DNA from 3 places in the Fusibacter sp. JL298sf-3 genome. Region 1 is predicted to be linked to each of the others. Evidence: riboswitches for the same ligand, from Rfam matches in the RefSeq annotation. Region 1 holds a riboswitch; each other region holds the start of a gene.

Evidence for each region. Region 1 has a riboswitch for cobalamin ahead of ACR6HW_RS10275 (sirohydrochlorin chelatase). Riboswitches for the same ligand answer to the same signal wherever they lie in the genome.
Region 2: another riboswitch for cobalamin. It lies ahead of ACR6HW_RS13495 (ABC transporter substrate-binding protein); the one in region 1 lies ahead of ACR6HW_RS10275 (sirohydrochlorin chelatase).
Region 3: another riboswitch for cobalamin. It lies ahead of ACR6HW_RS03165 (DUF4430 domain-containing protein); the one in region 1 lies ahead of ACR6HW_RS10275 (sirohydrochlorin chelatase).

What each region holds. Positions count from the first base shown of each region.
Region 1 is NZ_CM132608.1:2,153,311-2,163,117, reverse strand. It holds gene ACR6HW_RS10320 (precorrin-6A/cobalt-precorrin-6A reductase) at 1-137, opposite strand, end outside; gene cobJ (precorrin-3B C(17)-methyltransferase) at 134-850, opposite strand; gene ACR6HW_RS10310 (cobalt-precorrin 5A hydrolase) at 847-1,914, opposite strand; gene cobM (precorrin-4 C(11)-methyltransferase) at 1,898-2,644, opposite strand; gene cobI (precorrin-2 C(20)-methyltransferase) at 2,637-3,344, opposite strand; gene cbiT (precorrin-6Y C5,15-methyltransferase (decarboxylating) subunit CbiT) at 3,348-3,929, opposite strand; gene cbiE (precorrin-6y C5,15-methyltransferase (decarboxylating) subunit CbiE) at 3,919-4,542, opposite strand; gene cbiD (cobalt-precorrin-5B (C(1))-methyltransferase CbiD) at 4,539-5,636, opposite strand; gene ACR6HW_RS10280 (precorrin-8X methylmutase) at 5,638-6,273, opposite strand; gene ACR6HW_RS10275 (sirohydrochlorin chelatase) at 6,273-6,632, opposite strand; cobalamin riboswitch at 6,749-6,936, opposite strand; gene ACR6HW_RS10270 (response regulator transcription factor) at 6,974-7,780, opposite strand; gene ACR6HW_RS10265 (hypothetical protein) at 8,089-8,820, shown strand; gene ACR6HW_RS10260 (hypothetical protein) at 8,839-9,579, shown strand; gene ACR6HW_RS10255 (putative heavy metal-binding protein) at 9,639-9,807, shown strand, end outside.
Region 2 is NZ_CM132608.1:2,853,573-2,863,379, reverse strand. It holds gene ACR6HW_RS13520 (GNAT family N-acetyltransferase) at 1-234, opposite strand, end outside; gene ACR6HW_RS13515 (MucBP domain-containing protein) at 367-882, shown strand; gene ACR6HW_RS13510 (zinc metalloprotease) at 879-1,976, opposite strand; gene ACR6HW_RS13505 (ABC transporter ATP-binding protein) at 2,074-2,832, opposite strand; gene ACR6HW_RS13500 (FecCD family ABC transporter permease) at 2,832-3,875, opposite strand; gene ACR6HW_RS13495 (ABC transporter substrate-binding protein) at 3,872-4,909, opposite strand; cobalamin riboswitch at 5,015-5,196, opposite strand; gene ACR6HW_RS13490 (methyl-accepting chemotaxis protein) at 5,382-7,106, shown strand; gene ACR6HW_RS13485 (ZIP family metal transporter) at 7,162-7,986, opposite strand; gene ACR6HW_RS13480 (cupin domain-containing protein) at 8,144-8,635, shown strand; gene truA (tRNA pseudouridine(38-40) synthase TruA) at 8,733-9,473, opposite strand; gene ACR6HW_RS13470 (peptidylprolyl isomerase) at 9,474-9,807, opposite strand, start outside.
Region 3 is NZ_CM132608.1:649,019-658,825, reverse strand. It holds gene ACR6HW_RS03165 (DUF4430 domain-containing protein) at 1-2,529, opposite strand, end outside; cobalamin riboswitch at 2,706-2,898, opposite strand; gene ACR6HW_RS03160 (metal ABC transporter permease) at 3,063-4,184, opposite strand; partial or broken gene ACR6HW_RS03155 (metal ABC transporter permease) at 4,439-5,311, opposite strand; gene ACR6HW_RS03150 (metal ABC transporter ATP-binding protein) at 5,325-6,059, opposite strand; gene ACR6HW_RS03145 (metal ABC transporter solute-binding protein, Zn/Mn family) at 6,070-6,990, opposite strand; gene ACR6HW_RS03140 (metal-dependent transcriptional regulator) at 6,992-7,657, opposite strand; gene ACR6HW_RS03135 (TetR/AcrR family transcriptional regulator) at 7,837-8,424, shown strand; gene ACR6HW_RS03130 (ISNCY family transposase) at 8,506-9,807, opposite strand, start outside.

The sequences.
Region 1 (9,807 bases):
TGTATGTGGTCGGCGTATGCCTTGTAGTGTGCGGCGCCATAAGCTGTCGCCACTGAGAGGACAAAAGGCTGCTGATGTTTTTTCAAAACATCGGCAACCTCGACACATTCGTGTGTTCCGCCCAAAATCAGCATCATAGCTTATAGCCTCTCGGGGTGATGAGACAGCCGTTTTCCGCATATGTCGCTCGGTTTCCGACGATGACCATCGAGGTCATGTCGATGACGCCGTAGTCGATGTTGTGGATTGGGAAAACAAACTTTTGCTCATCGGCTCTACCGGCATCTTTCACGACGCCAACCATCAATTGATCACCTGAAGCAGCTCTAATGCGCTTGATGGCTTCTTCGATGTGATGAGGTCTGCCGTGGCTCTTGGGGTTGTAAAAGCAAATGACGAAATCGCCTTTTGCCGCCATATCCACGCGGTTCATAATCACGTCGTAAGGGGTGAGCAAGTCGCTCAAACTGATATGGCAAAAATCGTGCATAAGCGGCGCACCTAAAATGGCTGCACTGGCTGTAGAGGCTGTTACTCCAGGGACGATACGGATGTCGTCATCGTCGTTTGCCAGTTCGTAAATAAGTCCCGCCATGCCGTACACGCCGGCGTCGCCACTGCTGATAACCGCCACGGTATGGCCTGCTCTTGAAAGGGCGATGGCTTCTTTGCAGCGTTCTACTTCGCCGCGCATGCCGTTTTGAACGATGGTTTTGCCTTCAATAAGGGGCTCTATAAGACGAATATAGGTTTTGTAGCCGACGATGTGTGTCGATTCTTCAATTGCTTTTATTGCACGTTTTGTCATATCGTCCAGAGAACCCGGACCGATTCCGATTACATAAATCATAATGTGTTCCTTCCTACTGCAAATGTACAGCCATTTTTCTTAGTGACGTGAAGTGCCCATGCGTCAGAAGTGGTCGCATAAGCGCTCGGTCCTGCAACGGCGCGGACGCCGGTGATTGTCTTGACAAACTCAGAGCCTTCGTACTGATCCTCATAAGGCATGAGGGCGTCGGCGCTGTAAAAAGTCGTCTTCATCTCATAGTGTTCAGCGAGTTTGGCAAGCGCGGGTTCATCGGCCTTGAGGTCTATAGAAGCCGCTTCGCTAAAGGCGTCCGGCGCCAGTTGGCGCTCGGCACAAAACTCGAGAAACGCTTCGCGGTATTGGGCGTAGGGGAGGTCTTTTTTTAGACCGGTGCCCAGTGTAAGGGATTTGCTAATGAGGCTGTAAAAAGCCGGATCTTCGCTGTCATGCGCCCTGTAGTCGATGACGACTTTTAGGCCGGGCTCTTGGCGCAGCGCGTCTAGAGATGCGTGTACCGTGAGCTTCGGGTAAGTCATGGGTTTGACCTGCTGTTTCAGATGCTCTGAGACATACAGGTGTATGGGGGCGTCGTCGGCAATGGCCATGTTGATTTTCTTCAGCGCCGTTTTATAGGGTGCCGGCGGTATGGCGTATTCTTTCATAACCCTTTCAAAGCCCTCGTGACCTCTGAGGTCTGTTGCAGTGGTAATGACGGGATGCGTTTTGTAACCGGCGGCATTTAAACGCTCGCAGAGGTCGATGGTCAGTGCGTTGGCATTGCCGAAGTGACCGCTTAAAAGTGCGATGGCGTGGTGCCCCATATCGTCGACGACGATAACAGGTGGGTCGCTGAACTTGGAGTCGATGGCGTCTTTTATGCTTCTGACGGCTATGCCGACGGCGCCGATAAAGACGACGACTTGCGGCGTGCTGTTGCCATGGGCTTTAAAAATAGCTTCAATTTGCCTTTTAAGGGGCCGCTCTAAAGCGTTCTCATCCATTTCAGGGAGATTTAGAGCATTGGAAAGCACTTTTTTAAGCTGTTTACCTCGTTCTGAAAAAGCAAAGAGGTGGTAAGTGCGCGTTTTATTTTCTGAACTCATGTTGAAAATCCTTGTGATAGAGCAGTGAGTCGTTAAACGACTTTCCGAGGCATTTGCCGACGATAATCAGCGCCGTCTTTTCGATCCCCTCGGCTTTGACTTTCTCACAGATGTCATCGATACAGCCGGTGACGATTTTTTGTTCCGGCCAAGTGGCTTTGTAAACCACTGCAACAGGGGTATCTTTGGTCATACCGCCTGCGAGCAACTCTTCCATGACTTTGTCCATAAGTCCGGTTGAAAGGAAGATGGCCATTGAGGCACCGTGTGAGGCAAAGGAACGAATGGATTCGGCTTCCGGTACAGGGGTTCGGCCTTCCATCCGAGTGACGATAACACTTTGCGTAATTTCGGGAACCGTGTATTCGATTTCAAGTGCCGATGCAGCGCCGAGGAAGCTCGAAACGCCCGGAATGAGTTGGTAGCCGATATTCTCCTGCTTTAAGCGTTCAATTTGCTCGCGTAGAGACCCATAGATGGAAAAATCGCCGGTGTGCAAACGCACGACTTTTTTGCCTTCTGAAGTGCCTTTAACACATAAATCGATGATTTCATCGAGGTTGAGGTACGCGCTGTTGTGAATTTCGCACGTTGGCTTGCAGGCTTTCAGCAGTTCGGGGTTCACCAGGGAGCCCGCGTAGATGACGACATCGGCCTCTTGGAGTGCGCGATGTCCCTTTAAGGTTATGAGTTCCGGGTCTCCAGGACCGGCACCGACAAATTTAATCATTTTTATACCACCTTTTGTTCATGAGTAATGTTGTAAAGTAAGAGAGCTGATCGTCGCACATGGCGCGCAGATCTTTGTGTACGATTTCGTTGGGTTTTCCAAAATTGCTGACGGCGATGCAATAGCGGCTCAAGTCGTGTTTTTCCAGGAAAGTGACGACTTCTTCCGCATTTTTGTAAAGCTTCATCAGCACCACGGCGTCGTTTTCGAGCAGTGTTTTTTCAATGGTGGCCATGGGTTGTGTACACGGGCAGATCACCAGTGAAGCGTCGCCGTCTACAAGTGGGGTGTTCATGCCTGAAGCGATGGCGCCGAAAGAGGTGATGCCCGCCAGCGTTTCTACAGGCACACTTTCTTTAAGATGCATGAGCAAGTAGATGAACGTGCTGTAGAGCATGGGGTCGCCAAGTGTTAAAAAACCGACGTTTTTGCCGGCGAGTACCCAAGCCTTGACCTCTTCTGCTATCGGGGCGATACCCGCGTGCATGGCGTCGAGGTCCAGCGTCATAGGAAAGTGACGCTTTTCTATGTGGACAGTGCTTTTCAAGTAGCGTTTGGCAATTTCATAACTTTCGCTTTTGCCGTCTTTTTTTCCGCTTGGAATCAATAAAATATCCAGCTTTTCAAGGGTGTTGACGGCTTTGATGGTCAACAGCTCGGGATCGCCCGGGCCGACGCCGATACCGTAAAATTTGGTCATGGGTTACCCCTTCCTAGGTTCATTATATACGCATTTTAAAATCGTACAAGGGTTGAGCGGTTTAAAGTAATGGTAGCGTCCGAGGGTCTCCAGCCTGCTTGCGGCAATTTGAGAGCCTTCAATAGCGCTGAATCGTTCATCGTCAAAGAGCATGCCGCTGATTTCGCTGAGGCTCTCTAAAGTGATGGTTGAAAAGACGAGGAGAGCACCGTCTGTAAGGTGGCTGTTTGTAAGCCATGTCATAATGTCTTTAAAAGCCTTACCGGTACCGCCCATGTAGACGCGGTCGAATTTTAAGCCGCTCTCCAGTTGAATAGGTGCTTTGCCGTGGTGAATGGTCATTCCCGATACACCGTGTGCCGCTGCATTTTTTTTGATGAGCTCGACGCCGGTTTCGGTTTGCTCAATGCACGTCAGGTGGATATGCGGAAAAGTTTTCGCCATTTGGATACTGCAAGAACCGGTGCCTGCACCGATTTCGAGAACGTTTTTGCCGGCGTCGAGTTCGAGGTAATCGACAATGGCACCTCGTATTTCCATCTTTGTCATGGGGTTGTCACCCCGTATAAAGGCATTATCTTTCATAATCTATCACCACCACATTCATCGTATAGGATTTATCGGGAATTTTAGATGCTCTGACGACAGTGATGCATTCGTCGTCGTAAGACAGGTTCTCACCAATGGCCATAAGGGGGTCTCGACCACTTTCAATTATGGCTTTGGCAATGGCTTGCGGCGTCCACACTTTGTCAGTGAGGATGCCGATGCGGCTATGCGCCGTCAGATGCTCTTTGTCAAAGTGGCGGCCGTGTGCACTGGTGAGGTAACAATCGTGCATAGGGATGCCGATTTTATTAAAAAAGTACTGTAAGCTGCTGATGCCGGAGAGCACCTCGATGTCAGCGTTTTGTACATGTTTTTTTAAGTAGGATGTAATGCCGTAAAAATTGGGGTCGCCTGATGCGAGCACAGTGAGGTGCTCGTGGTGTAAGCGGGCGTTTTCAATTAAAGTCAGCAACTCTTTAATTGAGCCTGTGTAACTTGAAATATCAGACGCCGGCGCGAATAAGTGTTGCATGCTTTTGATTTGGCGGGTTGCACCGATGACACATCCGGCGGTTTTCAAATGTTCTCGGCAACGCGTCGTCAGATATTGCGGGTCGCCGGGGCCGATGCCCGCTATGGTCAGTTTCATGAAGGCTCCTTTCTCGTGTCTCCGAGTTTTCGGAGGGCCATGTCGTAAAAGATGACGTCAATTGCGGCAAGAGTGGGGGCATGTGCCTGACATTTTTCCCTAGCGCGCTCGCAGAGCGCTTGGAAAGCATAGGCATAGGGGGTTTCGACGAGGGTGTTTGACATTTCATCTGTGGTGTTGCACGACGCTATTTTTTGAAGGACGTCGTATGGGGCCCTTTCAAGCGCCAAATAAGCGATTAAGATTTCTTTTTTGGCGTCGGCGACTTTGCTGTGTGTTTGAAAGATACCGCCTGCCAATTTGATGAGTTTGCCGATGTGTCCGAGTAGGAGTACGCTGTCGAAGGCGAGGCCTTCACTGGCCTTTAAAGCGTAACCGACAAAGTTGCTACAGTGGACAATTCGGCTCGAGTCGATCCCCAGATGCTGGTTGGCGTATTTTTCGCCGTGCATGCCGGGGACGAGCACGAGGTGCTTAACGCCTAGGGCGTATTTCTGATTGAGCTCTGTAAAGATGGTTTGTTTAAAGGCTTCTTCACTCATGGGACGCACAATACCGGTGGTTCCAATGACCGATATTCCGCCGACGATGCCGAGTCTTGGATTAAAGGTTTTTTCGGCGACGGCGGCGCCCTCCGGAATGATGACTTCAACGATACAGCCCTTGTCTTTAGGCAAGAGCTCCTTGACGTTGGCCTCAATCATTTTAAGAGGCACGGGGTTGATGGCAGGTGCGCCAACGGGCACTTGAAGCCCTTCTTTGGTGACAGTGCCCACGCCTTCACCACCTATGATTTCAACGCAAAAAGGGCGATCGGTCAAAGTAACGCGTGCCTGAATGGTGAGCCCGTGCGTTACGTCTTGATCGTCGCCTGCATCTTTGATGACGGCGCCCAGGGCAGAGCCCGATTCCCGATTTTCTGCACTGAAAACGGGAATGGTGAGCGCATCACCACTGGGGAGACAAATGGTGATGTCGTCTCCTGGTTCCAAGGGGTGATGCGTCAATAGCGCCATTGCTATTTTAGCGGCTGCAGCTGCGCAGCTACCGGTTGTATAGCCATTTCTAAGGGGGGTTCCAGTAGAGGATAGCATATTAATCTCTTCCTAAAAATTGATACATGAGTGCGTTCAGTATGGAAGCAGCCACATTGCTGCCCCCTTTACGACCGAGAGCCGTAATACACGGGAGTTCAGAAGCCAACAGGGCGTCTTTAGATTCTGCTGCCCCGACAAAGCCCACGGGAACGCCAATGACGCCGATGACATTGGTCGGATGGGATTCTAGGAGCCTAAAGATTGCCGTTGGGGCATTGCCGATGACAAAGAGCTTAGGCGTCGGGTCCTTTAAGGCCTCATCTATGGCGACCATGGACCGTGTAATCCCCTTTTCTTTGGCGATTGCAAAAGTGTTGGGGTTGTTGACGAGGCAGTCTAGCGACCAGCCTGTCTTCTCAAACGCTTTTTTGTTAATGCCCGACAGCGCCATGTTGGTATCTGTAAATACCATCAGGGGCTTATTGAGAGCCGATTCAAAGGCCTTTAGAAAGGTCTCTTCGATTTTCAAATTGTCGAGGTAATCGAAATCCGCGCTCGTGTGAATCACGCGTCTGTAAATATGGCGTGTGACAGCATCTTCTCTGGGATAAGCACGGCCCATTTCGGCAATGATATCATCGATTATCTCAAAACTCTTGTTTTCGATGCCCATGGGCTTCTTAATGTAGTCCATTAGTTTTCGATCCTTTCGAGCATCAAGTCTACCATCTTGTCGTCAAAACCGATGTTGGCAAGGAAAGTCATTTCGAGATCTGGGTACTGCGATTGGATTTCTTCTAATACTTCTGGTATATCTTCTCTAATGTGGTTGCCGTTAAAGATAAAGAAAGGAAAGACTTTTAATTTGCGCACACCGCTGTTGTAAAGGTCTTTGACGGCTGTGTGAATGTCCGGATTCATGAGTTGTAGGTAGCAATATGAAAACTGGAGTTCCGGTCTCTTTGCAGAAAGTGCCTTTGAGTAGTCTTTCATAATCTCGTCGGTTTCTGCAACTTTGCTGCCGTGTGCGACGATAAGCAATGCTTCTTTCATAAGTGTTCTCCTCTTTTAAAATGTTGGTGGTGTTTCGATCCATTAAAAAAAGCCCAACATCCGCTGGGCTTTGAATTGACACAATCGTTATCGCCAAACCTCCCACCGAAGTTTTGAAGTGCTTTAGGTGCTTGGCAGGTCTCCTGGCTCGGGGATCGTCCTAATCTCTCACCTTCCCGTTTTCACAGTGGCTTTAAAAGATTTCGTACTCCCATACAGTAGCGGGGGCTGCTGAGGCCTTTAACCTCATTCCCTTTTAACTCTTACTTTTTCTAAGTAAAAGACCAATCACTTTCATACATGAGCATATCACACCTTCATAAGGTTGCGCAAGTATAATCTTATGACCGAGTGCCGAGGTTCGGTTTTGAACCCGGATATATCTTGATAATTAGGCGATCAAAGTTGCGGTTGGGGTTGATTTCAATGCGTTCTGTGAGGACGCGCCGACCGATTAATTCTGAAATAGAATGCTCCACTTGTTGGAGGGTGCTGTCGTAGACCAGTCGTCTTAAAATTTCGATGGCCTTGTGGTGAGGGCCCAAAGATAAGACGCTTTCCTCCATCGTTGTGAGCACCTCGTTGAAGATGATTTCAATCCCCTTGGGTTCTAGAAAGACATTGATGGTTTTGGCGCCTTTTCCGAATTTCTGCTTGAGGTACTTGGCGCAGATGTTTCTTATTTCCGTCTCGAGGTGCACTTTGTTTTCGTGGGTCAGTGCAAACTGCTGGTGGACGACAAAGGTGTCTTTGTTGGTTTCAAAGAGGTCGACAGTCACTTGAAGCAAGCTGTGGATTAAGGTGGTTTCTTCCACGGGTTTTACGAGGTATTTGTCGATTTTCAGTTCCACGGAGTGCAAAAGCGTCTCGACGTCGCACAAGCTGGAAGTGATGAGCACACGGCATTTTTCGTGTTCAGCTCTAAGGGTTTCGACGAATTCGATACCGCCGACTTCTGGCATAACGAGATCGGTTATGACCACATCGGGTTTAAACAAGTGGTATTTAATCAACGCGTCGTGGCCGTTTTCGGCAACAATGAGTTTGCCGACGTGCTTTTTAAGCAACTGTGCTGTGGTGGTGCGCGTCAGTTTATCGTCTTCGGCATACAAGACTTTAATTTGAGAAAGCACGTTGGGATACGTCATAAAAAATTCCTTTCAATTACAAAAAGTGTATACTTTATTATATATGCATCTGCAACCGCTGTAAAGATTGTTAAAATAAAAACTTGACATTTGACAATGATGTTGTTAAAATCTCAGTATGCTCAATGATTCAGATATTTAACGATACGCTGTAATTAAAGCATATGAACCGTATTTGTATGAACTGTATTTGGGAAATAAAGTTATGGATAGCTCACAAAATTTGTGCATTCAAACGTTTGATGAGTCCGTGGCAAAAGATATTCTTTTGTTGCGGACTTTTTTAGTGTTTAAAAAGGAGGGGGCCAATGGAAACAAGTCGGAAGTTGAAAGTGTTCGGCAGGTATTTGACAGGGGTTTTTCTCGTCATCGTATGGACGGCATTTGTTACGAGTCCGAAAAGCGGCTTGACAGGCTGGCAAAGAATCGGTGTCCTCGCGGTTACGGGCAGTTTGTTTGCAGCCCTGTCGACTTCGATGGTTTGGCGACGGGCGTACGCCATGAAAGAAAGGTTGTCGATGCAGATGGAGAAGCTCTCGGGGAATTCTCAAGAAGTATTGCTTGCCAGTGAGGCTATGGCGGTGATGACCGACGATACACACACGCGGTCAAAAGCGCTTGAAGACGGTATTCGTGTGGTGTCAAATGAGTTAAAGGCGCATGTGGGGTGCGTCGACGACAGCATTACACATCTCATGCAGATAGAGTTGATTATAGGTAAGATGAACGATGCCTTTGAGCAAATTTTTGAAAAGACAGAGGGGATTAAAACCGATGACCACCGTTTGGTTCACGACATTAGGGGACTGCGGGGGGAACTGAAACTCGCTAAGGAAGCGTTGTCGGGACACGAAGAGGCGTTGACGGCGAACTTGACGGCTTTGGCAGAGGGCGGTTTAAAACTCGCTGATGATGCGGAAGCTGCTATTTTTAAGTTTGAAGAGCACCATCGGTGCATGTGTCATCTCAGAGACAATTATAAAAAAATTGACGATTTAAGCATCCGATTGGAAGGGGTGCTGAACAGCGACGGTTATTAAGGGGACAGGAGGCCGGTAATGTTGCTTTCAAAAGATATCAAATTGCCGATGCCTGTGGCACACAGGCAAAAAGTTCGGATTCAGGAAGAAGCGCAATTTTGGAAAAGTGGGACGTTATTTTTTATGAGGAAGTACCCTTCTAACGGCGGCAGTATTAAGAAGTGTACGTTGAAGTCGGGAAGTGTTTACGCGTTGGAAACCGGTGTGCTGTACACGGCGGGCATGACGTTGCCGCCGATGCGCGCTAAAATTGAGGGGTACTACGCCTGTTCCGACGCGGAGTTGACGACCTATGTCATCGATGGCGACTCGTATGAAGCGACGGCGCGGGATATGATTCAAGCCCTTAGGGTGATGCAAGTACTCAAAAGCGTGGGTACGGGAACAGCTGTTGTCAAGGCCACCGTTCAAAAGCTCATTTTAGCCCTGTCGCTCCACGGAGAAGAAGCTTATACGTTGATGCAGGCTGCACGGTACAGCGAAGCTGTTCTAAAGTGTAATGTCTCAACACAGCAGTCGTTGAACCTCCTCGAAGATTTCATCGCGGTATACGGCTTGGAAACGCATCAGCTGATTGAAAAGGTGCAGAAGCCGCTGTCACCAGATGCCGCGGAACCTGTCCACGTGCTTAAAGCGGCGATGCTCTACGCCCAAGGACTCTCAATAGATGCGATATCGACTTACGGTGTCCACGGAGACGTCGTCGAGGCGCTGAGAACAGTGACAGACGAAAACTATGAATTTTTTATATCTGTTTAATGCTATTTTAACTTTTAAATTGTATGATAAAGGTATCAAAGATAAACGAGGAGGCTATTATGCTAGTAACCACAACCCCTGCTGTCGACGGGCGTCAAATCGTCGAATACAAAGGCATCGTCTTTGGCGAGGTCATTAGCGGCGTCAATTTTATTAAGGACTTTGCCGCAGGTTTGTCCAACATCTTTGGCGGACGCTCCGGTTCTTATGAAGGTGAGTTAATTGAAG
Region 2 (9,807 bases), 700 kb from region 1:
ATCGATGGCGATAAAGTCTAACCACAGCGTTTGCGTCTCTTCAATTGTATGCAGTAAAGCAAACCCCACATACGCGTCACTTGTCTCGTCAAACGCTTCAATAATGTCGTAGGCACCGTCGTCTATTAAGTTATAAAAAGTGCGCTTCGATTTGAGCTCATTTGGTGGAAAGGTCGCCTCCAAACGCTCGTAGATACGCTCAAAAGCCTCCCTAGGTTGTTTAATTATTTTCATCGTCTCACCTCTCGTCTTAGCATACCAAATTCCCATATAAAAAGGAAGACAAGACAACCATCTCTAAGTGAACTTTAAGATAAAATCGGGTATGTACTTAAAAGGCCATAAAGAACGAGAAAGGAGTATATCATGAGGTTTGTGTACAAAAATCTGTTTCTGCTCACCTGTCTTCTACTGATGTTGGGAACGACCGTTTTTGCAACTAATGACGCCGGCGATGTCGTCGTCTTTCACCTCTCAGAAGATGGCGACGTTTTGGCACCACCTGTCGTCATGAACGGTCCAATAGGCGATGCCTACTACGCTGTTGCACTGGACTTTGAGGGCTACGGTCCGGGACAAATGCCGGAAAACGCCGTGGGGTTTTACGGGCACGACAGCGTCCGCGTAGAAATACGCTACCGCCCCCTCACAGTCACCTCATCGGACACTTATGTCACTGAGGAAAGCCTCTCTGACACCTACGTCACTGAGGAGAGCCTCTCTGACACCTATGTCACTGAGGAGAGCCTTTCGGCACCTACGTTGACAGATGAAGACATACCGCTGTCAGACGCTTTGCCTCAAACCGGACACGCACCTGCCGGCATTGCATTTGGCATCGGATGCGGTCTTTTGCTCTTAGGTGCCTATCTAAGACGCTAACAGCTTCTTAACACAGCCTCAAGGCGCTGAAGTACCTCGACACAATATGCCTTATCACTTGCCGGCACCTTGAGGCTTCCCACTTTAGTTGCCCAGAGCTCAAACGATTCTGCATCCCGATCCAGATACACAGCTTTGTAAGCATGCCCTATAATTTGCTGCGTGCTCTCCGCTATTAACAGAGGTGCCAACTTTTCAAATACGCCCTTGGCGTCGTCAAACCGTTCTTCTGTGCACATCGCCATAAACACACACAGCATTGCATCGGCTTTAAGATACCCCGGTGCAGCCGTCAAATGGTCTTCCAAGTCGCCTGCAACTTTTAGCCACAAAGCTGTTTGATTTTCATAGTGTGCCTTAGACCCTGTGACAATAGCAAGAGAATAATCGAGGACATCTTCAAAATCCGAATGGTAAGGGGTCGTTACTTCTACTTCTGAATAGAGCTTTCCGTTGCCCAATGCACCGGATAAATTGAAGAGAGCACGAATCTTTGCACTTTGAGGCACCTCTCGGTACAGACTCTTAAAGTAAAGACCGTCTGTCAACAGCATCCCCTCTTTTCTAGGCCAAAGGTTAAATAAGAAAAACAAACCGTTCAACGCGAGCAAAAGCCCGAAAAATCGTCTGGTTAGAGCACTGTCTATTCCAACAGCAAAAGCGATGATCAACAAAGCGCAGACCAGTGCGTTCATCAACAAGCCCCCCAGAAAGAACCATGCGTAAGCCTTGTTGCCCACGGTTTCATCTTTTGGCATCATCGCACAGTAACCGATGTAGCTCTGGCCTTTTCGCATCTTTTCAAGGCGCCATTTCAGTCGATCATTTACCCGCACAACGGTTAAAATCAGAGTGTTAAATCGAATCAGGCGAAAACCGACCAACGCGCCCATACACAGGTGTCCGAGTTCGTGTACGATAACGGTAAGGTAAAATGCAACCCCTAAAAGTGGTATCAGTGAAAGATAGTCCACAGGGGAATAAATGCCTAAAAAACCACTCAGCACGCCAAAGCGGCCTTCAAGGGCACCGATTACCCCACCTATAATTATGAGCACGACATAATACAACCCTTTTTTACGTTGCTTTTTCATTGGACAACGCCTCCCATTTTCAAAAACTTTAGTACCATCATAACACAAAAAGTCCGATAGATTTTGAAAGTTATCAGAATCTAACAGACTTTTAATCTTAAAGCGCTTTGTACAAAATGTGGGGAATCCCCTGCTCGTGGACAATTTGCGCGTCGACTTCGTAAATCTCTTTAATCACCTCCGGCGTCAAGACTTCTGAAGGTGTGCCACTGTAACACATCACACCGTCTTTCATGGCGTATAAATGGGTACAGTACGCTGCGGCTATATTGAGGTCGTGCACAGCGGCAATCACTGTACACGGCAATTTCTTAACCGTTTTCATAAAACTGAGTTGGTGTTTGATGTCGAGATGGTTGGTGGGTTCGTCGAGAATCAAAAACGGCGTCTCCTGCGCCAGTGCCCGCGCGAGCACGACGCGCTGTTTTTCACCGCCTGATAAAGACGCATAGCTGCGGTCCTTGAAACCGTACATATCGACTTTCTTAAGCGCCTCTAAGACGATGGCCGTGTCCTTATGGTAATCGCCTTCTAGAAACTTCTTGTAAGGCGTTCGACCCATTCGGACGATTTCCTCCACTTTAAAATCAAAGACGTAATCGTTGTGTTGCGTTACAACGCCTATAGTTTGCGCCATTTGGCGCGTTTTGATTTTATCCACAGAGGTTTCATCCAGGAAAATAGCACCTTTAGAAGGTTTAATGGCTTTGTACAAACAGCGTAAAAAAGTACTTTTGCCACATCCGTTGGGGCCGATGATGCCCACAAATGCCCCTTCAGGGGCAATAAAATCCACACCGTTCAATATCTGCTTTGTTTCGATTTCATAAAAAACCGATTGACTTTCTATGACCATTACGCGCCTCCAAAATGATAGGATCTTCTAAGCATCAAATAGATGAAAAGCGGCGCGCCAATCATGGAAATCACAATGCCAATGGGCATATCGCTTCCCTTGACAATTACACGCGACGCGAGATCGGCCCACACTAGGAAAATCCCTCCGGCGAGGGTTGCCACCGGCAAGACCTTCTTGTGGTCTGTTCCAACGAGCATCCGCACACAGTGTGGCACGATAAGACCCACAAAGCCGATAATCCCCGAGCTGTACACCACAAAACCGACGAGTAGCGACGCCACCAAAAGGTACAGTGTCCTGTAGTGATGAAGCTCTTTTCCAAGTGTCAGCGACACTTCATCGCCTAAGAGCATTAAATTTAGTGTACGCCACTGACTGATAAAAAACACGGTGACCAAAACCGTCAGCAACGCCAAAATCTTTAAAGAGTCCCATTTGGCACCGGAGACACTGCCCATTAACCAGTAGGCGATGCTGCGAATGCCTTCGCGGTCGTCTGAAAAATAGATGACAAAACTCGAAATAGAAGAGCTCACCGTGCTGAGGGCCATCCCCGCTAAAATCAGGCGCGTACCGCTGGTCTTCCCGCGTATCCCCGCCAAAGTCAGCACCAACAGCGCGGTACAGAAAGCCCCTATAAACGCACAGATGCCGACAAAATTCGGCCCAAAAAAAGTACCGATGCCCGCGGCGAGAGCGAGAGTCGCCCCGAGAGAGGCGCCAGAGGATATCCCGAGGATGTAGGGGTCGGCAAGTGGGTTTTTCACCACAGCTTGCATAACAACACCGGATATGGAAAGGCCCACGCCGACCAAAAGGGCCAACAGCACCCGCGGCAGCCTTATATAAAACACAATGTCTTCCGTGCCTCTTTCAAACGTTTTCAGCAGGGTATCGTCATGGGCAATTTTACCGTAAATGACACCAAAAACATCTCCAACCGGTATGTTGACACTGCCGATGGAGACCGAGACGAGGACAGAGCCCACCAGTACTACGACCAGTAGGCTCAAAATTACAGTCATTTTAAATGGCTTCATTTCTCTGGGTAAAGCCCTTTGATAATCGATTGAATCCCGTCGAGTGTACGGATACCACTTGCGTACACTTCGCTAAGCATAATAGGGTGAACGCGTCCATTTTCAATTGCTTGGATGCTCTTAAGCCCTTCGTTGTTTAGAAGACTCTCCAACGCTTGGTCTCTGACGATTGCGTCACCGTAGTAGACGGTGAAAATAACTTCCGGATTCAAAGCGACCAAATCTTCCGAACCGATTTTGCCGTTTTCTCTAGCGACGAGGTCTGCACCGACTTTCGTAGCAATGTCCCCGCCGATGCTGTCTTCACCGTAAATTCTGTACACGCCGTCTTTTTGAACTTCGAGGATAACGGTCTTAACCTTTTCTTTGTCGGCGACATACGCCTGTGCTGAAGCAATTTCTGCTTTCATATTTTCGACAATGGCTTTCGCTTTCTCTTCCACATCGAAAATCTTGCCTATATTTAAAATATCTTCGTACTCGTTGTCAAGGGTGTTGGGTTGAATCACACCACTGTTTTGTGCCATGTATGTGTTGATGTCTCTTTCGTGCCAAAACGACACATCGCCGAGGTTCTTTTCGCCGAACAGTGAAAACCAGCTGAGGATAAAGTCCGGTTGAAGGCCAATGACTTCTTCCTTGCTAATGCGTTGATCGTAATAGGTCACATTTTCAAAAGCCGATTGCAGTTCTGTTTTCACCTCATGGTCCAGCCCGGACGCCGCCACAATTTTATCTTCTAAGCCAAGTGCCAAAAGTGTCTCTATCGAGTTTTGGTAAACGGCAATTACGCGCTCAGGCGCCTTTTCAAATGTAATCTCTACCGGTTCTTTTGCGTAGTTGTACGTCGTAATAGTCACAGGGTAATGTGCCTCTGCACCATCTGCTGTTTCATCAGGTGCTTTCTCAGCGTCGGCTTCTTTCGTCGTATCCGTTGGCGTCGTAGGCGTCTCTTTCGCGGAGTCGTCCGCTCCGCATCCGGCAAGTGAAAAAAGCAACACAAATGCCATCAATAAGGTACTCAGTTTTTTCATCTTCTTCTCCTTAGTCTTTTGTGTGCATAAAAAAACCCTTACCACAGACGGCAAGGGTTGAATAATCGCTTTATCGCGAAACAGCCCCCTCCATCGTCCGTGGAGTATCGGTGCGTTTGCAAGGCAGGTCTTCTGACTCTAGTCTCATCATTTTATACGCCTTCCCGGTCACCCAGTGGCTTTCGTATAAAACTCCTCTATTACAGCGGCGGGACCGTGTTGGATTTTCACCAAACTTCCCTTTTAATGACGTGCAGGACACGCCAACCTCGCAACCTATTTTTTTAAGTCATTTGATTATACCCAACATCTTATACAAAGTCAAGCAATAGCCGGTTGCCCGGTCATAATATTTGTAAACACATTATTAATATTGCAAACTTTTAAACAGATGAATTGACAACTTTGTGAAAAAAGATTACGCTACCAATAGGTTATCACTATAAAATATTACGGAGGCATTGCTACGACCATGAAAAAGCAAAAAACGAAAAAGCTCGGTCGACAGATTACAACGAGAATTATGTTGGTTATGACCCTCTTGTTTCTCGTCGTCGGCATCGTCGTGACTTCTTTTATTTTTGACAACGTCTCGACACTTGCCAAACTCTCCTTTAACGCCGTCGGCACCGGGCTTGAAAAAAGCTTCAGCCACATGACATCCGACGGGCTATGGGACGAAACAAACAGTGATTACGGTACCTTTGAACGCATTAAGGAAGAAATCGTCGCTCTTGAAAAAGACATCTCTGCAGTATCTGACAGATTGCATATATTGACGAAAAAAGACGGGGCATGGGTGTACCTCTACGGCATTGAAAACGGGAAATTTCATGACACCGGAGACCCGCTTGCCGAGGTCTCTGAAGATCTCGAAAAGGCGTATGCCACCGGTACGGCCACTGGCACCGATTTGTCCGGAAAGTTTTTACTCAACCGAAAGCCCCTGGATTTCTATTTCCCCGCTGAAACAGCTGACGGCGAAAGACTCGTCATTCACACCACCATCAAAACCGATTTAATTTGGTTGGTCATCGGCGGTATCATCGGGTCTTTTGTCGCCTTACTCCTCCTCGTACTGGCCACTGTAAACATCGTCGTAAGTATTATCGTTAAAGCTGAGATGCGGTCGATGCAAACACTGGTTGAAAAAGTTGAGGAGATATCAAATCTCGAAGGCGATCTCACTAAGCGCATTGAAATTAAGAGCAACAACGAAATCGGTCAAATGGCCACGCACATCAACCAACTGCTCGACACCATTCAGGGTTTGATGTCCACCATTCGCCAATCGTCTGCACAGCTTACAGAAAATACGGCGAGCTTTACCGCCATGCTCGAAGAAGCAGAGAGCAACGCCCTTGTTATTGAAACCGCCATGGAGGCAAGCGACGCCACCATTGCAACGCGCACCGAATCCACGCGGCGCGTTGTCGACCAGGTGGCCCAAATCAACGATGCCATCACACAAGTGGCGGAACACACGGCCTCTCTCAGCACAGTGGCCATCAAAACTTCTGAAAGTGCCGAAGACGGGACGACACTAATGACCGAGATGCGCCAGTTCGTCGACGAGACGGTCTCACAAGTTTCCGGAACCGGTGAAAAGGTCGCCGAGCTCAAGGCGGAATCTTTGGCCATCAGCTCCATTGTCACCAGCATCCGAAACATCGCCAGTCAAACCAATATGCTCGCACTTAACGCCTCTATAGAAGCGGCTCGAGCCGGTGAACAGGGACGCGGTTTCGCCGTGGTGGCAGAAGAAGTCCGGAAACTCGCCGAAGAATCCGCCGAACAAGTGACTTCTATTGAAGCCCTCATTGTCAACATTCAAGAGCGCATCGACACCACGCAAGTTTCAATGGGCAAAACCCTAGCGCTGATTGAAAAGGAACACGAAATGGTAGGCAATGTAGAAGGGCAGTTTACAGCTATTGCCGCCGATATCGCCCAAGTGACGGCCATGGTACAAGAGATGCACGGGGCCACCGAGGAAATTACGGCGTTCAGCGATACCGTCAACAGCGAAATGAACGCGCTCAACACCTCGTTTGATCTCAGTGACAGCAGTGTTGAAGAAGTGATGAACAAAGTTATCGCTCAAAATCAAAACATCGGCCAACTCGCCGACGAAATCGAAGGACTGAGCACACTGTCCGCCGCCCTTTCAAAAATAATTGAAAAATTAAAACTGTAACCCTAAAAAAAACGTCGACAAGCGCTTGTTAAACTGCGCTGTGCCGACGTTTTTTTTAACCTAAAGCCACATCTAAAATCATCATTACCGTAAAGCCGAGCATGGTGCCGATGGTCGCTACATCTGTCTTTGAGCCGCCTTCTTCCCGCTGGGCTTCTGGAATCAGTTCCTCTATAACCACGTAAATCATCGCCCCTGCGGCAAAGGCCAATGCATAGGGCAATATCGGTTGCATACGGGTGACTGCAAACGCACCGACAACCCCTGCCATCGGTTCCACAATGCCGCTGGCCTGGCCGTATAAAAACGCTTTCTTACGACTGAAACCTTCCCGCCTCAACGGAATGGATACAGCAGCCCCCTCAGGAAAGTTTTGAAGACCGATACCGATGGCGAGGGCAATAGCGCCCGCCAGCGTTGCAGAAGATCCAATGCCTTTTGCAGCGGCGCCAAAGGCGACCCCGACGGCCAACCCTTCCGGAATGTTGTGAAGCGTAATGGCCAATACCAGCAGAACACTGCGTTGCCAGTTGGTCTTTACCCCCTCGGCTTGGCTCGTATCCAGACCCATGTGGAGATGGGGCAAGAGCTTGTCCACTAGAAACAAGAACCCGCCACCGGATAAAAAGCCAATCGCAGCGGTCAGATAGGCCGTTTGACCAAGTGCTTCGGCCATTTCGATGCCCGGCGCCAACAGCGACCAGAAACTCGCGGCAATCATTACCCCTGCGGCAAATCCCAGCATGCCGTTGAGCACCGTTTTGTTGATTTGCTTAAAGAAAAATACAAGTGCCGCTCCTAAAGCCGTTACGCCCCAGGTAAACAGCGTGCCTATCAGCGCCTGTTGTACAGGCGAAAATTGCTCAAACCATTCTAACATATAACCCCTTCCCTTCTGTAAAAAGATCTAGTCTTATTATACGCCTGTCCACCCGTTTTTAAAACGCCCTTTTGTTGTACATCTGTTTTTTTTCTGATATACTCATTTCGAAATACTTTTACATCAGTTGCATGGTTTAGGAAAGAAGGAGTTACACATGTCTAAAGCAACAAGCTACATCGAAGTTTTAAAAATGAACAAGCACCCGGAAGGCGGGTACTATGCGCAAACTTATGCCAGCCCCGACGTCTTTAAAAAGGCCGACGGCGAGACGCGTCCACTGTCTACGAGCATCTATTTTTTACTTGAAAAAGACGATGTCTCCCATTTTCACCGCTTACAGTCCGATGAACTCTGGTTCTTCCACGACGGCGAGCCACTGAACATTTACATGATCGATACTGAGGGGACTTTACGCGTGGAAACCCTTGGCCTCGACTTGGAAGCGGGGCAGAGACCTCAGCTGCTCGTTCCCGCAGGTGTGATTTTTGGCTCTGCGCCATTGAGCGACACACCAGACGGTTTTAGTCTCGTCGGTTGCGTCGTTTCTTACGGTTTTGACTTTGACGATTTTGAGCTCTTCGAAAGAGACGCGCTGACAGAGGCGTATCCCGACCATGCCGACATCATTGAAAAGTTAACTCTTTAATCTGTCGTTCAAACTTTTTCCCAAAAAAACAAAGCGCCGGTGAGACCACATCGCCTAAAAAGCGATGTAATCCCCCGGCTATTTTTATGCCTTTGCGCTATTTATCGTATACGACAGCCTCCAAAGTGAGGCCTTTGGCCGGAAGCGTTTCTCCTACCAGCGATCGGTCGCCTGTTTCAAAAGCCCGATTCAACTTTTCAGGTGTGAACTCGCCGCGCCCTGCCGCTAACAGTGTCCCCGCCAAGATGCGCACCATATTGTAGAGAAAGCCGTCGCCTTTAAACGTCAACGTCATCAGTTCTTCCGACTCGACGATGTCAATAGAGGTCAAAGTGCGCACGGTCGATTTCTTCGTCTTATCGGTGCTGAACGCCTTAAAATCCCGCTTGCCAACCATGAGCTGCGCCATCTGGCGCATGGTGGCACTATCCAGTTCGCCGTCATAAGCCCACACTGTTCGGCGCTGAAAGACCGGTGGATAAGGTGCACGCCATATCCGATACACGTACGTCTTTGACACAGCGTGAAAGCGCGCATGAAACCGCGCGTCCACAGGTTCGATGGCCAACACCGCAATGTCTTCCGGCAAGTAGTGGTTGACCTGTTGCAAAAGCCACTCCGGCGCCACTGCGTGTGCCGTTTGAAAATTAAAGACCTGCCCTCTGGCGTGAACACCGGCATCTGTTCTGCCGGAACCGTTAATGGCCACGGTTTCGTTGAGCAAACGACTCAACGTCTCCTCGATTTTGCCCTGTACGGTGTCTCCAGACTGTTTGAGCCGCTGCCAGCCTTTGTACTTAGTCCCCTCATAGTGTACGATGCCTTTATAGTTTTGCATCTATTTATCCCACCTTTGAATTTCAACAGAGTCAGAAAGTTGCGCAATGAACGCCGTCACCGCAGCATCTCTCTTCATCGTGTAAAGTGCGTCGTAATACGCCGCCGCTCGCGACGTCTCCCCTTCAGCTTCAAGCGTCTCTACAGTCCATCGCCCTGTGACTTCGACGATGTGATAGCCAAACGATGTTTTAACGGGCGCACTCACTGTATTGATTGGAAGCTCAAATGCCGCCTCTTCAAACTCAGGTACCATTGTCCCACGACCAAAGCGCCCTAATTTGCCCCCTTTGGCATTGACATCCAAAGAATCGGCATCTGCTACGGTATCGAAC
Region 3 (9,807 bases), 1.5 Mb from region 1:
ATCCTCGCCAACGGCTTCTTTTAACACCTCGTAAGGGGTAGAGGCCATCGTATACGTGTAAGAGAGGACTTGGTTATAAAGTGTCTCATTATTGCCTTCTACTTGGACGATTAATGGGTGCGTTAAGTCTTCAAGCGTCGGATCCGGTTCTTCCGGTTTTGTCGTATCCGACGTTTGAACATCGAACACAATAGTTTGAGTGCGTGCACCCAAGGTTAGTGTAACTTCTCCTGTACCGGCTTTTAGTGCTGTAAGTTCACCATTTGAGAACGACAAAATTTCAGGCGTTGTCACGTGAACTTCCGGAGAAGCCGTTGTCAACAGCCCTTGTGCGTCAAAGGCAACAGGTTGAAATGGTTGAATGCTCCCTACAGTGACTTCTGTTGTGTAACCGCCGGTTACGAGCATTCGTGTGGCCACCCCCGGTGTTTCAACTGTTGGCGATTGGCGCAACTGCACAAACATCGAACGATCGTCGACCATATCGGTTAACGCCGCAAAGGCGTGGTAAGTCGCTTTGTAGTCAGCACCGATTTTTTCTTCACTCTTAGCGTACCCTTGTAGTTTGGGATCAGGGGAAATGTATTTACACTTTAACAGTGAATTCAGTGGCGTATTGCCGTTTCGAGTCCAGTTGGGGTGGTAGGCCGGGTTAATGCCATTGGCGACAAGTCCTTGGACAACACTTGCAGTAGCCATGGGACTATTAGAAAAATAACCGCCGTCTAGGTCGAAGCCGCCGTCGACGTTTTGTTGACTTTGAAGCCATTGGATTAGGGCGTCGGCTTTGGTAGCGGCAGCGCCCACTTGATCTCTATAAAGTCCTAGCGCCACGAGGCAAATGCCTTCTGTTTGTATGGCTTTATAACCCACAGAAGACTTGTACGCGCCATCGAGAAGCGTTACGAGTGCTTCAACTGCTGATGTACTGTCATAAGGCGCGCCGGACATATAGAGGGCAATAATCGCCCAAGCCTGGTACTCAGCATCATTTAAGTCCATAGGACTGAGGGCAAATTGCCCTTTGTAAGCACCGTTTTGGACTTGTGCGGCTCGAAGTGTTTCCAATAAATTTTCAACTTGTCCTTCATCGGTTGTCAGCACTGGTGCAGAAGAAGAACCTAGTTGAGCAATCAGCGTTTTCGTCAGCAGCGCTAAGTTGTTGACCCTCGAATAAGACATCAAGTTGTCAGCGATATGATTGCCGTCCATCCCCGATACAGTTGCTGCGGGGGCAGATAAAAACTCGTAGTTGTTGTAGACGGCGTATTTGGCTTTTAAAAAGTCAATTTCCTGTTGCAATGTTGTTTTTAGTGCTGGCGTAAGACCTTCGCCGGCGACAACTGACACGCTGTACTGCGCTGTTATTGAAGGGGCGCCTTCAACACCAAAGATAATGTTCGCAGTACCGACGCGCTGAGCGGTGAGGGTCTGATTTTCTACGGTGACCACTTCAGGGGTGTCAGAAGTGATTAACACCACGTCGTCCAGTGGTCTGTCGCTTGCGTCATAGGCGAAAGCAGTAAAGTTCAATGATTCTCCCACAGTGAGTTCTGTTAAAGTATCAAGCGATGAACGGACAGATGTCGGTGGAGTCATAGGGGTATAACGTATATCGTAGACGCTGTTTCCGTTAATGAGCTCTGTTAGAGCGACTAAACCGATGCCATCGGCAAGTTTACTTGCATAGCTCCCCCCTGGACTGTTGGTAAATCTCCCGTCACTTTCAATGTAACAGGCCATGATTCCATTTTCAAGGGTGTTGCCGGCGCTTGAGACCCAGCTTGAAGGGGCGATTCCAAGCTTCTTAAGGGCTTGGAACGCGTAGACAGTAGCACTTAAGTCCCCCTCGATTGAGCCGTTGTCTTCAATGCGCTTTTCTAAATAGACAAGCGCTTTTTGAATGGTGTCTTCAGCGCCTTCAACTTGTCGATGAGAGGCGAGAGCAAGTGCAGCGAGGGCGGTGTAGTCGGCACTCGGCGTGTAGTCTTCAACCATCTCTTGATCCCAATCGTCCCAATACGACGACGTGTGTCCAAAGGCGAACTCACCGCTGTAGTCTTCTTTTCCGGTGGCGATAAGATGTTTGGCGTAAGCGGTTTTATCGTACGATGCCTCTGCCATCTCAAGTGCGATAATCCCCAGGGCCAAATCTTTGGGGTCTTCTTCAGAGGGCCATTCGTCTAATACCATTTGGACGTAATTATTTCCGTTGTAATCAGCAGGATTTTCGCCGGCCGCAATTAGTGCCATTACATTGCGCGCACCGTTAGAAAGGGAACTGAGGCCCCCGTATACGGTGAGCGCCCGGCGTATGGTGGTCACATCTACACCGGCGTTTTTCAGTCCCATTGCCTCGAGGTAGTCGTAGGTTGCATTGTAGCTGCCATCAAAAGATTCGTACCGAGTCACCAGCTTGCTTAGAGCTTCGCCTTGGCTGGTGTTTGACGCAAAGTTTGGCACCAGTGGAAAACCGGTAAGAACGAGTGCGACTGCAAGAATTAGTGAAAGTACTTTACGTTGTTTCATGTTCTTCTCCTTATGATATATTTGTTTCCAGGGGGGGACGCGGTGTTTATTTCAAGGCCTAAACATACAAAAAACCGGCTTGAAAAGCCGGTTTGGTACAATAAAGTCTCTTTGATTTCACGGAGTAAATCCATAATAAATATCGTACGATGAACACGTTCCTTTCACTGGAAGGGGGTGGTGTCAATCAATTGGCAATATCCTGACTTATGGATGCTAACGTGAAGACTTCGCCTTCCCAAACACTTTGTTCAGTGGCTAAATGAAGTGCACTCTCCAAATACAGTGGCCTGACCGTCCGAGGTTCTCACTCGAGTTCCTTTTAATTCCTCTTATTTCTAAGAAGAAACCAATTGACCATTGGAAACCTGTGGTTTCCTATGAAATTAAGGGATGTCCCGCTGATATACTAGCACAAACTGTTGTAAAAGTAAATATAATAAAATCCGCTAGATACGCCTTGTTAGCCTTTAGAGCTCGATTTTTATCAGAGCAATAGCATGCACGAAGTGCTTTACAAGGCTTTGTTGATTTTAGACCGTCCCGAGAATAGCGTCGTAGCTTTCCAGTGCAAAGTGTCGTCCTTTTTCTGTCAAGTGGTAAATTCCGTCGAGCACGACGACTTTTTCTTCGCGAATGAGCTGTCTCATGGTTTTTTCAAGGCGTTCCCTTGAGTAGTTCACATGTAAGTGCAGCGACTTCACGCCATTTTCTTCACGTGCTTCGGCGGTATCGGTGTGTCGGTGCATGTGAAAGACGATGGCTTTTTGTGCAAATTCCCGCCTTTGAACACTTCGGCGTCTAAGTACAGTGATCATTCCGCGTTTCGGTGCTGCGATAAAAGCCAACAAGAAAGTCAGTCCCGTTACAGTGGCCATGCTCCCGGCGATGGACACATCGAATGCGTAGGCAAATCGATAGCCAACGAGTGCGTTGAAGGTGCCAATGGCGGCGCTGAAACAAAGCAGCCGTTTAAGATGGTCTGTAAGGAGGTAGGCGGTAATAGGTGGGCCTACCATAAATGCGATTACCAAGATTGAACCGACAGCTTCAAAAGCTGCAACAGTTGTGACGGACACACTGGTCATTAGTAAATACTGAATCAGAACCGGTGAGAAGCCCAGTACAGAAGCGAGTCCAGCATCAAAAATACTTATTTTAAGTTCTTTAAACAGCAAAACAATCATGACGACGTTGAGAACGAGAACGGTCCCCATTGTATACAACGCTTTGGGGCCGAGGTCCACACCGCCTATAACAAGGCGGTTAAAAGGTGCAAAAGCCAGTTCGCCAAGCAAAACGGCGTCGGTGTCAATATGGACTTTACCGGCGTAACGGCTGATCCAAATAATGGCGATGCTGAAGAGGAGTGGGAAGACGATGCCAATGGCTGCGTCTTCAGATACGAGACGTGTTGCCGTAATCAGCTCCACTAAGTACACAGTGAGTAAACCGACGGCTGCTGCTCCGATAATAAGTAGCGGCGAGTTCAAGTCGTGAACGACAAAGAAAGCGGCGACAATTCCCAGTAAGATGGTATGTGTGATGGCGTCTGTCATCATAGCCATTTTTCTGAGGACGAGAAAAACGCCGGGTAAGCTACAAGCCACCGCTACGACGACGGCAATTAACTGAATTTCCATTTGCGCACTCATAGCAGCGCCTCCTTTCTCAGGGGATGAGTTTTAACATACGCAAGCCCTTTTTCAGTGAGCATCCACTGGTTAAAATAATCTCGTTCTACACAATCGCTTCTGTCGAGGAGTTGCTCTATTTCGCGTTGAAGCCTTTTGTCGTTGGCACAGGAAGGATTGATTGCCAACAGGTTGTGGCTTCTATTCTCTTCCCCGTGATTTTGAGACAAACGGTATAAGCTAAACAGCAATTGATCCGATGTTATGCTTTTGTAGCGGTTTCTCTGTTGTCGGTAACGCCAGATTAAACCGCGCTCAGGGGCAAAACAGATGCTTATAAGAACGATAAGGCTTATAATGACGACAATGGCCGGGCCCGTAGGCATCTTACGCATAGAGGAGCTAATCAAGGTACCTAAAACGCCACTGAATGCACCGAAAGCACCGGCGAGGGCCACCATTTTAGAGAGGCTGTTGGTCCATTGACGTGCGGCAACGCCGGGAGCGACGAGCATGGCGCTCATTAAAATGACCCCGACAGTTTGAAGGCCTATAATAATTGAAACGACGATCATACAGGACATCAGCCGATTGAGCTTAGTCGCTGAAAAGCCCAAGCTGTCCGCAAAAGCGCTGTCAAATGTCACCAGTTTTAGTTCTTTCCAAAAGAGAACGACAAGCGCTAATAAAAGCATACCGATAATGGAGACACTGTAGACGTCTCGCTTTAAAAGCGTAGAGGCTTGTCCGAAGATAAACTTGTCAATGCCTGCTTGATTGGCGTTTGGGATTTTCTGAATATAGGTCATCAAGACCAATCCGAAGCCAAAGAAAGTGGAAAGGACCAAAGCCATGGCGCCATCATTTTTGATGCGTGTATGCCGAGTGACTAAAGTGATTAAACCGGTAGCCAAGAGCCCGGCAATCAAGGCTCCTAGCAAGAACAGCTCAGTGTTCTTGTTTTGGAGAATAACAAACATAATGGCTATTCCCGGCAAAGCCGCATGTGATACCGCATCGCCGATAAGCCCTTTTCGATTTAAGACGGCGAAACTACCGACCACTCCGCTAATAATCCCTAGTAGTGCAGAGCCTAATGCCACGAGCCGCAACGTGTAATCTGATAAGAAAAATTCTAAAGATGTCATAAATTTTCCCCCCCTAACTTTTGAGGACTTGTCCGGTACTACGGTACGTTTTCCTCAAGTTTTCCTCTGTAAAAACATCAGAAACGGGACCACTGGCGACCATTTGGGTGTTGAGCAAGGTCACCCAGTCGAAGTATTCCGGTACAGTTTGCAAATCGTGATGAACGACGATAACTGTTTTGCCTTGTCGACGCAGTTCTTTGAGAATCTCAATGACGGCGCGTTCTGTCTTTGCATCGACACCTTGGAATGGCTCATCCATAAAGTAGATGTCTGCTTCTTGAACCAATGCGCGCGCCAGAAAGACACGTTGTTGCTGACCGCCACTAAGTTGACTGATTTGTCTGTTTGCGTAATCGTTCATACCGACTTTTTTTAATGCTTCAAAAGCAATATGCTTGTCTTGCTTCTTAGGGCGTTTAAACCAGCCGACATGGCCGTAACGCCCCATGAGCACTACGTCTTGTACTGTGGTTGGGAAGTCCCAGTCGACGCTGCCGCGTTGAGGGACATAGCCGATGAAACGTCTTTGCGTATCGTAAGTAGCGCCATTAAAGAGCACTTTTCCTGTAACGGGTTTTATAAGGCTGAGCATCGCTTTAATTAAAGTGGATTTGCCAGCGCCGTTGGGGCCGACAATGGCCATAAGAACGCCTCTTGGGATTTGCAAGTCTATATCCCATAAAACGGGTTTTTCGTTGTAAGCGACGGTCATATCTTCTACTGTAATAATAGGGTTAGATTGCATTGCGACCTCCTTACTCTAAAGCGCCGACAATAGTATCGACGTTTGCGCGGACTGTTCCGATGTAAGTTTCGGCATCGGTCCCTTTTGTTCCAAGGGAATCCGAATAGAGTTCGCCGCCTATTTCCACGTCAAACCCTTTTGCCTGAACCGCTTCTTGGAGCGCCTCGATATTCTTTTTAGGGACACTCGATTCTACAAACACTGCTTTTATTTGTCGTTTTACGATGAAATCGGCAAGTGCTGACACGTCGGCCGTGCCGGCTTCAGACTCAGTGGAGATGCCTTGTAGCCCCACCACTTCAAAGTCGTAAGCGGCACCAAAGTAGGCAAAAGCATCGTGAGCAGTTACTAGAACGCGAGCTGTTGGCTCTAACGACTCAATGCGTTCTCTTACATATGCGTCTAATGCGTCCAGCTCCTTTGCATACGCGTCGTAATTGGCGCGATAGGTGCTTTCGTTTTCAGGGTCTAGCTCAATCAAGCCAGAGAGTAAGTTCGCACTGGCTTCTTTCCAGAGCATAACGTCAAACCAGATGTGTGGATCGTGTGCACCTGTTGCGGTGTCTGCCACAAGAGTGGTAGATGAGAGTCCATCTGCTATTTCAACGACAATTTTTTCGCCGCCTTTTAAGTTTTCAAATATTTCGCCCATCTTACCTTCAAGATGTAAGCCGTTGTAGACGACCATATCGGCGTTGGTCATTTTGTCTACGTCTCCCGCACTGGCATTGTAGAGGTGTGGGTCAATGCCCGGGCCCATAAGCGCTTCAACGGTGATGTGCTCTCCACCGATGACTCTAGAGAGATCGGCGAGCATGGTGGTGGTTGCGACAACGGTTAGTCCAGATGCAGTGGTCTCCGGTTGTGTTTGGGTACATCCTGTAATAGCGAGTACAGCGACAAGAGTTAATGCGAGTAAAATGCGTTTCATATTATACCTCCTCAATAATCTTTACGTAAATTTTTTCTGCGATTTTAAAACTGATGGGCATACAGCCGGTTTCAGTTTCTAGATGAACGATTTCCCCATAGGGATCGAATTGTGTCACTGTGAGTGTCGATTGAAGGGAAATGTTCAGTTGATTTAAATAAACCAGTAGCTCTGGATCGTCCTCAACACTTGCAACCATACAGACTTTTCCTATCGGAGCAACTTGGAGCGGCTGTAAATCGCGACTGGCGATATGCCCACTTAAGTCTGGGATTGGGTTGCCATGGGGACAAAACCGAGGATTGCCAAGAAATAGATAGAGTTTTTTTTCAAGCATTTCCGACGTTACATGTTCTAACTGTTCGGCTTCTTCGTGGACATGTTGCCACTCAAAATCGAGCTTATCAACGAGGAACAACTCCCAAAGTCGGTGTCTTCGAATGAGCTTAATGGCTGAGAGCAGTCCGTGTTCGGTAAGTTGAGACCCTTTATAGCGCTTGTAGGTGATGTACTGTGCCTTTTCAAGCTTTTTAACCATCTCATTAACTGTTTGTGCACTATGCCTTAGCCACTGACACAGTTCCGAATTCGTTACATAAGGATTGGGGGAAATGCGTTCGCTTAGCTCGTAGATCGCTTTGATATAGTCTTCTTCTGCTCTATTCATAGAAACTCCTTTAAAAATAAGTTAAGGTCTACCTTAAAATTATACTCACCTATATATTACAACTGATGTTTTGACTTGTCAATCATTATTTATACTTGACAATTGATGAATAAGGCCTTAAAGTGACTACAAGTCACCCTGGAAGCTCTAGACGTTTAAATGTAATACGAGGAGGATCTATGCCTAAGAGAACTTTTTTTAATTTACCTGAAGAAAAACGCAAGCGCATTATAGATGCGGCCTTAGCCGTTTTTTCTAATACCCCTTATAAAAAAGTAACTATAGACGCAATCGTGGAAGCCGCAGACATTCCTAAAGGTAGTTTTTATCAATACTTTGAGCACAAAGACGATTTGTACAAGTATTTGTTTCATGAAATAAATGAGGCGAAAAGTGCCTGCTTGTCAGAAGTATTTAAAAAAACTGCTGAGAAATCTTTTAAGGAAATACTCATTGAAGCAGTGAATGCGGGGATACTTTTTGACATGGAAAATGTAGCATTGCACAAAAAATTTATGAACGAATGCCCGCAGCCTTTGAAAAATGAAATTTTGTCAATAGAAATACCAAAGAGCCACAGATTGTTGGAAGAGGTTATTAAACACTATCAACTGAAGGGTGGGGTGAAGACAAGTATTGCGCCGGAGGTGGGCGCCTATGTTATCACGGCCTGTATGACGGAAATCGAACGTTACAGCGGCGATAAGCCACTCGATTCGGTTGTGGTGTCAGTCATAGAAGCTTTAATAGACGGTTTGGGAACTTAAGTAGAAATAAGGCTGTCAATCACTTTTGAAAATGTCCCAAAATAAATGAAACATGAGCACCAGTAAAAAGCTGGTGCTTTGTTAATTAGCGGAGAAAAAGTTTTCTTGAGTGTTAATGATGTCCTCAAAAGTATAATTGTGTTGAGCATAGTGTGTTTTGATAAATTTCTTGATGGCGCTCTTCCGCCATGGATGTATCATAGAAGGGATATTGCGTTTTTTAGGCAGAGCCTCGAACTCGTCCTGAAAATCAAAGTTCTTAGATTTCCTTAGATGAGAAGGGATAAGTTCGAGTTCATAAACGTTCTCGTTTACAGAGGCCATCAAACAGCCGTTAAAAGCCTTAATAATGACAGCCGGAGTGCCTTTGTGGTAATAAATAGGGAGGCCTCTGTCGTCCATGAGTTTAAAATATTGATTTTCAAATTTAATGCAATGGCCTGTATCAATTTTGCGCTCAGCAATTACCGCAAGCGTTAGATTGATTTTTTCATCAGACGGTTGCGTTTCAAACACAGATTTGTTATTATCAAAAGGCAGAGCAAACTTGTCATTGAATTTCTTTATGTAGGAGTTCAGAAATTCGTTGGCATGCTCTACGCTTGATACGCCTGCGTTTCTTAAGTCGATCGGCAGTCGTGATTGTAGTGTTTGGAATAAGCGTTCTACGCGTCCTTTGGCCTGTGGAACGCTTGTTACTTTTATATCTACCCCTAGTTGATGGCAAGCGTAAGAAAACTGAGTGAAGGTATCCTTTTCAAGTGAAGGGGCCTTTTTTTGTTTGTATTCAAAAACAGTCCTTCTGTCTGTGTAAAACATGTGTGGGATACCATAGGTTGTTAAAATTTGATGAAAGACATTGTAATAGCCTTTAAGTGTTTCTTGGTGGTCGAAGTAAGCCCCCACGATTCGCCCTGTGGCATCGTCTATAGCAGCGTGTAAGTGGGTTTTGACGCCACCAAACCAGATGTGAACCGAAGCGTCCATCTGAAGCATTTCTCCAAAGTAGGCGGATCTAGGTCTTCTAGGGTGGCTTTCATCGAGTTCAACGATCTTGTGCTGAATAATCGCCATGTCCCTTTTAGAAGTAGCCTTTTTCTTTTGGGCTTCTAATTTTTTACGAAGGGCTCTCTTTGTTGACCTGTGAGCCTTGGGAGATAAAACATCTTGTTCCATAAGGATATTTTTTACAGTAGTTGGAGAAAGAAAAAGGTGTTCTTGCTCTGCTAGGATTTCAGTAAAATGAGCGAAATTCGCATCGGGATACTTGGTCCTGTAAAGTCCTAAAATCAACGTTTTAGTTTCGCTAGACAGGGCGTGAACGGGTTTCTTTCCACGGTTTCCATGGACAAAGAAGTCTTTCCCTTCTGACCGATAGCCCTG